Regions from separate parts of the Gelria sp. Kuro-4 genome, predicted to be linked through region 2. Evidence: riboswitches for the same ligand, from Rfam matches in the RefSeq annotation. Region 2 holds a riboswitch; the other holds the start of a gene.
What was found. A riboswitch is a leader RNA that binds a small molecule or an ion and turns the genes downstream of it on or off. The one in region 2 is predicted to bind FMN.
Positions count from the first base shown of each region.

Region 1: it holds a riboswitch for FMN, as region 2 does, so the genes downstream of both, K5554_RS13900 (ECF transporter S component) here and ribD (bifunctional diaminohydroxyphosphoribosylaminopyrimidine deaminase/5-amino-6-(5-phosphoribosylamino)uracil reductase RibD) in region 2, are expected to answer to the same signal.

Region 1 is NZ_AP024619.1:2,776,028-2,780,434, forward strand. Features, by position in the region: gene K5554_RS13885 (YtrH family sporulation protein) at 1-223, shown strand, start outside; gene K5554_RS13890 (LysM peptidoglycan-binding domain-containing protein) at 681-1,667, opposite strand; gene K5554_RS13895 (superoxide dismutase) at 1,865-2,494, shown strand; FMN riboswitch at 2,653-2,809, shown strand; gene K5554_RS13900 (ECF transporter S component) at 2,876-3,451, shown strand; molybdenum cofactor riboswitch at 3,754-3,870, shown strand; gene K5554_RS13905 (hypothetical protein) at 3,930-4,407, shown strand, end outside.
Region 2 is NZ_AP024619.1:2,470,035-2,474,441, forward strand. Features, by position in the region: gene K5554_RS12415 (ABC transporter permease) at 1-590, shown strand, start outside; gene K5554_RS12420 (ABC transporter permease) at 594-1,466, shown strand; gene K5554_RS12425 (ABC transporter ATP-binding protein) at 1,480-2,496, shown strand; FMN riboswitch at 2,606-2,753, shown strand; gene ribD (bifunctional diaminohydroxyphosphoribosylaminopyrimidine deaminase/5-amino-6-(5-phosphoribosylamino)uracil reductase RibD) at 2,831-3,970, shown strand; gene ribE (riboflavin synthase) at 3,955-4,407, shown strand, end outside.

The DNA of each region.
Region 1 (4,407 bases), 310 kb from region 2:
CGGGCAGCCGCCCGGTGAAACCATGCTCAACCTTGCCGAACGCATCAAGGTGTGGGCCATTGTGGTCGCCCTGGAGGGCACCTTTTCCATTTTCCAGGCCCTGGAGGCAGGGCTGCTTTACGGCCAGCTGCGGCCGGTAGCTCGGCAGCTGGTCTACATACTGGCGGCCTTTCTGGGCGCCCACCTGGCCTGTCTCTTGGTGGCGGGGCTGGTGAAAAGCTGATGGCGCGCCTGGTACGGCCGCTGGCCTGCCTTGTCCTGGGGTTTCTCCTCGGCAACCTCTTTTACAATTTTCTGGCCGGTCGCTGGTTCGATGAACTGCACGCCCAGCGGCTGGAGCTGCAGGCCAAGCTGGCGGCGGCGGAAACCCGCCTGGCACGGCTGGAAGAAAGCCTGGCGGCGGCCAGTGAACCGGTGGTGCGCGAGGTTGAGGTGCGGGTGGGCTCTCCGCTCAACGCCGCGCTTAAGGCGCAGGTGAAAAAAGAGGTGGAAGAGTGGCTGAGCGTATTCATCGGCCGCCCCCTGACCGCCCTCGACCCGGAAACCATTCCCTTTCTGGTGCACCGGCGCAGCCTTAAATTAAACGGCCGCTCGTATCTCCTGACTGTCGAAACCACAGTCCTCACCGAGCGGCTGCTCATGTACGTCCGCGTGCAACAGGAAGACGGCCGCAGCTCTGCTCAGGCGCCGGGCGGGGCCTGCGTGACGGCAGGCTGCTTCACCGGCGCCGCCTGCGGTTCTTTGGGCGGCAGGATGAGTTGCTGCCCAGGTAAAATGAGGCGCGGATTGGCGAGCCGGTTGTGGCGCGATACCTCCAGGTAGAAGTCCCCCTGCCCGTAAAAACGTTCGCTGATGCCCCAAAGGGTATCCCCGGGGCGCACAATGTATTTCTGCCCGGCAGGGGCATCCGGTGCCGGCAACGAACCGGTCATCTCTCCCGTACCCGCCGGCCAGCCCTCCCCGGGGATGGGTGCCGCCGCCGCACCCGCTTGTCCTTCTCTTTGTCCTTCTCCGTCGCCGGGTGCCGCAGCTGCACCGGCCGGGGCCTTGGTAGCAGCAGGTGCTTCCCCGGCCGCGGGGCCGTGCCGGGATAACCGGGTGAGGCCGACCAGGGCGGCAACCAGGAGAACACCGGCCAGCAGCACCACCAGAAGGCGGCGCGGCTTCACCAGGCGCCAGCGGGGGCGCAGGGCAGGCGCCGCCGTAGCGGCCGTCTCGCCTACCGCGTAGGTTCCTGCGCCGGCCGCCACGGGGACAATCGCCCCGCCTTCCCAGCCATAGAGCGCCTCGCGCCCCAGCTCAGTATCGAGCACCAGAGCCACCTGCCAGGGCTCGCTGAAGTGTTCCTTGTGCACCGCCATGTCGTAGCCGGAAAGAAAGGCGCCCAAGCCGCAATGCGTGTGAAACCAACCCACCACCTGGAAAGAAGGGTACTCGCTTTGGCCCCGGGCGCTGAGTTCCGACACCAGTTCCGGCGTGAAGCGGATGCTGCTCCCCACTGAGTCCGCCCCCTGCGCCAGGAGCGCGGCCTCCACCCGTACCGCCAGCGCCCGGCCACGGTGCACGCGGCCCAAGAGGATACCGCCGATCTCGCGCCCCTGGGCCTGGCGCGCCCAGGTTAAGATTTCACTCAGCACCGTGTGCGCCACATGCACCCGTCCCGGCATCTTTATCCCCCCACCGGCGTCCCCTTGCCGGAATTATTAGAAGTTGCCAATCTAACTGCTATATTCGCGTTCGGAGCCGAGATCCCTGCCGGGCCCCCTGGTAATTAACAAAAGTAACTGTAACCGACCCGAAGTGCGGTGCGTAAGCTATTGAGGACACGTAGCGAGGACATCCGTCGCCCAAGGAGGAATACCGAATGGCGCAGCTTACACCCCGGCCCCTGCCCTACACCTCCCTTCCCGGCCTCTCGGCACGCCTGCTGACCGAGCACTACAAGCTGTACCTCGGTTATGTGAATAAAACCAACGAGATCTGGAGCCTGCTCCGCACCGTCAATCGGCAGACGGCCAACGCCACCTACAGCCCCTACCGCGAGCTGAAGTTGGAAGAGACTTACGCGCTCAACGGAGTTAAACTGCACGAGCTCTATTTCGGCAACCTGGGCGGGACCGATGGTCCCCCCAGCGGCGAGGTAAGCTTTTTCCTGCAGCGCGATTTCGGATCGACCGAGGCCTGGGCCCGCGACTTCCGCGCTCTCGGCCTCTCCGCCCGCGGCTGGGGCATCCTGGCCCTCGACCTTGACGACCGCACCCTGCACAACTTTCTGCTCGATGCCCACAATGTGGGCGGCATCCAGCGCACGGCGCCCCTTCTCGTCCTAGACGTTTACGAACACGCCTACTTCATTGATTATGGCACCAACCGTTCCGGCTACCTGGATGCCTTCTTTGCCAACATCGATTGGGAAGAGGTCAACCGGAGGCTCCGCCCTTATCTGGCGCGCAGCGCCCCGGTACCTACACTGAACACCGATTTCTTCGCCTAAGCCGGGACAGCCCTTCAGCGCTCCGTAGAAAGCGCTGGGCCGGGCAGAAAAACAGCCAGCGGCGCTCAGGAAGGTAGAACGGGCCTGGTCCCGTCCCATCCCCCTTGTTTTCTTGCCCGCCCTGTGCTATAGTTCGGTATGATAAAAACTATAAGGAAGAAGGCCTTCAGGGCAAGGTGAGGGGCCGGGCCCCCAATTCCTGACCGGCGGTGAAGCCTCCAGCGCAGCCTGTGAGGATTAGCCCGCGAGCCACCGAGGTGGTTGATCTGGTCGAAACCAGAGCCGACGGTATAGTCCGGATGGAAGAAGGTAGTGCTGTTCGCCCATTTCCCCGGAAGGCTTTTCTTCCGGGGATTAATTTTTAAGGAGGTCATGGTTTAGATGTCCCATCTGCGCGGCACCCGGTATCTGGTCAAGGTGGCCCTCCTCGGCACCCTCGGTTTCCTCCTCATGTACCTGGAGTTCCCGCTTCCTTTCATGCCGACTTTCCTCAAGTTCGATTTCGGCGACGTCCCCGCCCTCATCGCCGGCTTCGCTTTCGGCCCGGCGGCCGGTGTGCTGGCCGAGGCGATCAAGTGCATCGTCTTCCTCCTCTCCGGCCGCTCTGAGGCCGGGATCATCGGTGTGAGCGCCAACTTCGTCACCGGGGCGAGCCTTGTGCTCGCCGCCGCCCTGGTGTACCGGCGCGTGCACACTCTTCAAGGCGCCGTCCTCTCCCTTTTCGTCGGCACCCTGGCCATGACCGCCACCGTTACCATCGCGGACATCTATATCTTTCTCCCGCTCTGGAACGTGCCCGCTCAGCAGATCCTTCCCCTGGCGGTGAGTGCCATCGTCCCCTTCAACCTGATAAAGGGCACCCTCACCTCCACCGCCACATTCCTCCTTTACAAGCGCGTCAGCGCCCTCCTGGGGGCCCCCGCCCTCGTCTCCCAGCCGGCCAAGGCCCGGCCCTAACATCCCTTTCCTAGCCCCCACGCGCAGAGAGGCCCGGGTGCAGCACCTGCACCCGGGCCTTTGCCACCTAACGCCTTCTTAGTAATCCCCCCACAGGCGCGGCCCCGGGGTTCCCAGCCCGCCTTACCCTGGTGCAAAAGTACCGGCTCGCCGGGGTGGCCAGCTGGCAGCGCGGCTGGCCGAACCTTGGGTGTGGGAACTCCTGGCTCGCGAACCGTAAGGCTGGGAAGACCTCCCTCTGTGTAAAAATTCGGGGTTGAAGAAGGAAAAGGCTGCTCGCTGGCGAATTAAGAATATAAGTTTATACCATTTTTCTCCGAGTCCAGCCGCCTAAGGCGTAGCTAAGGCGATGGACCGATAGGGTAAGCGGGGAAACCTGCTTGCCTCCCGGTGCGGAAAGGAGAAAAGCGGACTTAAGGCCCGTTCTGCTTTCCGCAGAACGGGCCTTAATTTCATAAACAAGGGAGGAGTAAGAAAAATGTCAACGTGGAAAAGCGTAAGAACTTATGTCTTGATCTTGGGTCTGGCCCTGCTCCTGCTCAGTGCCGGCTGCGCCGGCGGGCGGAAGGCCCCAGCGGAAAAAGAGCCCGCTGCCCCCGCCCCCACCGCCGGCGTTAAAGTGGCGCTTGTGGATGCGGCCGGGGCGAGCAGCGAGGTGGACTTGAGCCGGTTTCCGGCCGTAAGCGCCAAGGGCGGCTACAAAAAGTCCACCGGCACCATCGTCGGCCCCGACGGCTTTACCGGCGTCAAGGTGAAAGACCTCCTCGCCCAGCTAAAGTGGGACCCGGCGACGCAGGCCGTGCAGGTGGTAGCAGCTGACGGCTACGCCATGACCTTCACCGCCGACCAGGTGGAAGGCAACCTGCTCACCTACAACCAGGACGGCTCCCCGGCCAAGCTGGGCGGCGTGGAGATGATCCTGGCCTACAAAACAGACGGGAAAGAGGAAAAAGACC
Region 2 (4,407 bases):
TGCCGCTGGGGATCCTGGCGGCCTACCGCCCGGGCACGGTGCTGGATCGCCTGCTCACCACCACCTCCCTCGTCGGCATCTGCCTGCCGCCCTTTTGGGTGGGACTGATGCTGATTCTCCTCTTCGCGGTCCGCTGGGGCTGGTTTTTCACTTCCGGTTACGGCACTTGGCGCCACTTGGTTCTCCCCGCACTTACCTTAGCCGTGGTGCCCGCCGGTCACCTGACCCAAATCGTGCGCTTCGCCATGGCGGAACAGCTCAATACCGCTTACGCCATCACCGCCCGCATGAAAGGAGCCAGCGATTGGGACGTCATTTTTAAGCACGCCCTCAGGAACGCCGCCACCCAAATCGTCACCCTGGGCGGTATGGACCTGGGGCGCCTCCTGGCCGGCGAAGCCGCGCCCATTGAGGTGGTGTTCGGCTGGCCCGGATTCGGCACGCTCATCGTGCAGACCATCGCCCGCCAGGACTTCCCCCTGCTGCAGGTGGAAGTGTTCCTGGTGGCGGCGATTATCTGCCTCATCAACCTGGGGGTCGACCTCTCCTACGGCCTGTTCGACCCGCGCATCCGCTGCGAAGGGGGCTAAAGCATGGCAGCAAAGCCCTGGCACGCCTGGGGGCAGCGCTTCGCCGGTAACCGCGTGGCCCTGGTGGCCCTGCTTGTGCTCTTGATCATCGTTCTGGCCAGCTTCGCCGCCCCCTGGATCGCACCCTACAACCCCACCAAGGGTTCGCTGGCGGAACGGCTGTTGCCGCCTTCCTTGGCACCCCCCCGGGACGGAGGTTTCCCGCACCTTTTGGGCACCGACGCCCAGGGGCGCGACGTCCTGTCACGTCTCACTTACGGGGGCCGCGTGTCCCTCAGCGTAGCCTTCACCGTGGTGGCTTTAGCCGGCTGCCTCGGCACCGTGCTGGGCCTTGTCTCCGGCTACTTCGGCGGGAAGGTCGACCTGTTGCTGATGCGGCTGGTGGACATCCAGTCTTCCTTCCCCGGGCTCCTGGTGGCCCTCACCTTCGTCATGGTCCTGGGGCCGGGCCAGCGGAATCTCACCATCGCGCTCCTCATCAACGGCTGGATGGTGCACGCCCGGATGGCGCGCAGCCAGGTGCTCGCCCTGCGCGAGAGCACCATGGTGGAAGCCGCCCGGGCCATCGGCTGCAGCATGCCGCGCATCACGTTCGGGCACATCCTGCCGAACATCATCTCACCCCTCATCACCACCTACGTCCTGGAGCTGGCGCACATGATCGGGGCGGAAGCGAACATGAGCTTTCTGGGTTACGGGATTCAACCGCCCCTGGCCTCCTGGGGCCTGATGATCGGCGAGGGGCGGGAGTACATCACCAGTGCCTGGTGGCTGGTGGTATTTCCAGGGCTCATCATCGCCCTCACCATCCTGTGCCTGAACCTGGTGGGCAACTGGGTCCGGGAAGAGTTCGACCCGCTCCTGGGGCGCCGCTAGTGGGGGTGGAACCATGAGCGCAGCAGAGGAACTTGTGCGTGCCAAGAATCTGGTGAAACTCTTCCCTCTCCGCACCGAGGGCAGGGGCCGGCGGCGCTCTTTCGTCCACGCCGTGGACGGTGTCAACCTGGCCATCGCCCGGGGGAAAACCTTGGGCCTGGTGGGCGAAAGCGGCTGTGGCAAGACGACCATCGGCCGGCTGCTTTTAAGGCTCATCGAACCCACCCGGGGTGAAGTGTGGTTTGAAGGAAAGAACGTCTGCTCCTTGAATCGCCGAGAGCTGGTATGGTTCCGCCGCTCGGCGCAGCTCATCTTTCAGGACGCCATGAGCTCCTTTGACCCGCGCAAAACGGTGGGAGCGATCGTGGGGGAACCGCTGGTGGTGCACCGGCTGGCGCGTGGAGCGGAACTGAGGGAGCGGGTGGCGGATCTCTTAAAGACCGTGGGGCTTAAGCCGGAGCTGGCGCACGAGTACCCCCACACCCTGGCCGGCGGCCAGAAACAGTGCGTGGGGGTCGCTCGGGCGCTGGCGCTGAGCCCTGAGTTCATCGTGGCCGATGAGCCCATCTCCGCCCTGGACGTCTCGGTGCGGGCACAGGTGCTCAACCTCCTCCTTGAGGTGCAGGAAGAGCGCAGCCTCACCTACCTCTTCATCTCCCATGACATCCGCGTGGTGCGCTTTCTGGCCGACCAGATCGCCGTGATGTACCTGGGGCAGGTCGTAGAAACGGCGGAGGCGGAAGAGCTTTTCGTCCGCCGTTACCACCCTTATACGGAAGCCCTATTTGAGGCCGTGCCGGTGGAAGACCCGGCGCTGCGCCGCCCCCGGCACATCCTCCCGGGCGAGGTGCCCTCGCCGGTGGACCCGCCGCCCGGCTGCCGCTTCCGGCCGCGGTGCCGCTGTGCCCTCCCTGTTTGCCGCGAAGAGACTCCCCCTTTGGTGGAAAAAACCCCCGGCCACTTCGCCGCCTGCTGGGCTGAGTTCGAGGGGAGCGTAACGCGATGTGGAGTAAATACTCGTGCCTTTTAGCCGCCCGGCGGAAGATGGACCACTGGCAGCGGCTGCAATAACGCAGGCAGCGCCAAATTCCGCCTTGTCATTTCAACGAGAATGTGCTACAATGGGTAAGAATTTCATAGAGGTCCTTCAGGGGCTGGTGAGAGGAGATATTATCCTCAATTCCGCACCGGCGGTGATGGCCGTTCTCGGCCTAAGCCCGCGAGCCGCAAGGCAGATCCGGGGAAGATCCGGAGCCGACAGTAAAGTCTGGATGGAAGAAGGGTGCAAGAAATTCGTCGTCCGTTTGCTTTTGTTACCCCTGAGGGTTCTTCCTCAGGGGTTTTGTATTTTGGGAGGTTTGACCGTGAAGCAGGAAGGAATTGAGCTGCAATACATGGACAGAGCGCTTGAACTGGCCGCTACTGCCCGGGGACGCACATCCCCCAATCCCCTGGTGGGTGCCGTGGTTGTTCAGGGCGGCAAGGTAGTCGGTGAAGGATTTCATCCCCAAGCGGGACAAGCCCACGCCGAAGTTTTCGCCCTGGAGCAGGCAGGGGACCGAGCCCGTGGGGCTGATCTTTACGTTACCTTAGAGCCCTGCTGTCACCACGGACTCACCCCTCCCTGCACAGAACGCATTGTTGCTGCTGGAATCAAACGGGTCATAGCCGCCATGACAGACCCTAACCCCCTGGTATCGGGCCAAGGCTTCGCACGCCTGCGAGAAGCAAACATCGAAGTTATTGTCGGTGTCCGTGAGCAGGAAGCACGTTATCTGAACGAAGCATTTATTACTTACATTACTAAGCGGAGACCTTTTGTAACAGCCAAGTGGGCCATGACGCTGGACGGCAAGATCGCCTGCGCCAGTGGTGACAGCCGCTGGGTATCAGGAGCTCGAGCCCGCCGGTGGGTTCACGAACTTCGCGACCAAGTAGACGCAATCATGGTCGGTATCGGGACGGTGCTCGCCGACGATCCATTTTTAACCACCCGTCTTACCAAACCAGATAAGAAGGACCCGATTCGGATCATTCTCGACAGTCACTTGCGCACTCCGCCGACAGCAAAGCTCCTCCACAGCGGTTCGAAGGCGCCTACCTGGATTGCCTGCCTGGAGTCCGCTGTGGATCGGTCTTCCCCTCTGCAACAAATCCCGGGTGTTGAACTGCTGCCGGTACCGGCGAAGGACGGCCGCATTGACCTGCAGGTTCTCTTGACGAGACTGGCAGAGCGTAAATTAACTCATATTCTCCTGGAAGGCGGCAGCACAGTCAACCACGCCGCCTTGCAGGCGGGGTTGATTGACAAGATCTATTGCCTGATAGCCCCGAAGCTGGTAGGGGGCGCTTCTGCCCCCACCCCGGTGGGAGGCCGGGGCCGCAGTCTGATGAACACGGCCTGGTTGGCCAGAATTCATGGGACCCGCTTCATCGGCGAAGATCTGCTTATTGAAGCCTACCCCAAATCAGGTGAAGGAGAAGGAACATGTTCACTGGATTAGTTGAAACCATGGGTAAGGTTAAGGAGCTTCGGTTGCTCGGCCGGCGAAACCAGCTTGTGATCGAGGAACCGGGAATCGCCCAGCAAGTTAAGTTGGGGGACAGCGTGGCCATCAACGGTGTATGTTTGACCGTCGTGCAATGCGAAGGCGACCGGTTGATCTTTGATGTGATGCCTGAGACATTAAGAAAGACAAATCTTCGCTCCCTAACAAGGGGAGACTACGTCAACATGGAGCGGGCACTGGCAATGGGCGACCGTTTGGGCGGTCATCTGCTGACCGGCCATATCGACGGCGTAGGGCAGGTGTCGGCCCGGCGCACAGAGGGTAATGCCATCATCTTTACCATCCACGCTCCCGAAGAGGTGACCTCACTCCTGGTTGAGAAAGGGTCGGTGGCTGTAGACGGGATCAGCCTGACCGTTGGTGACCTCGAG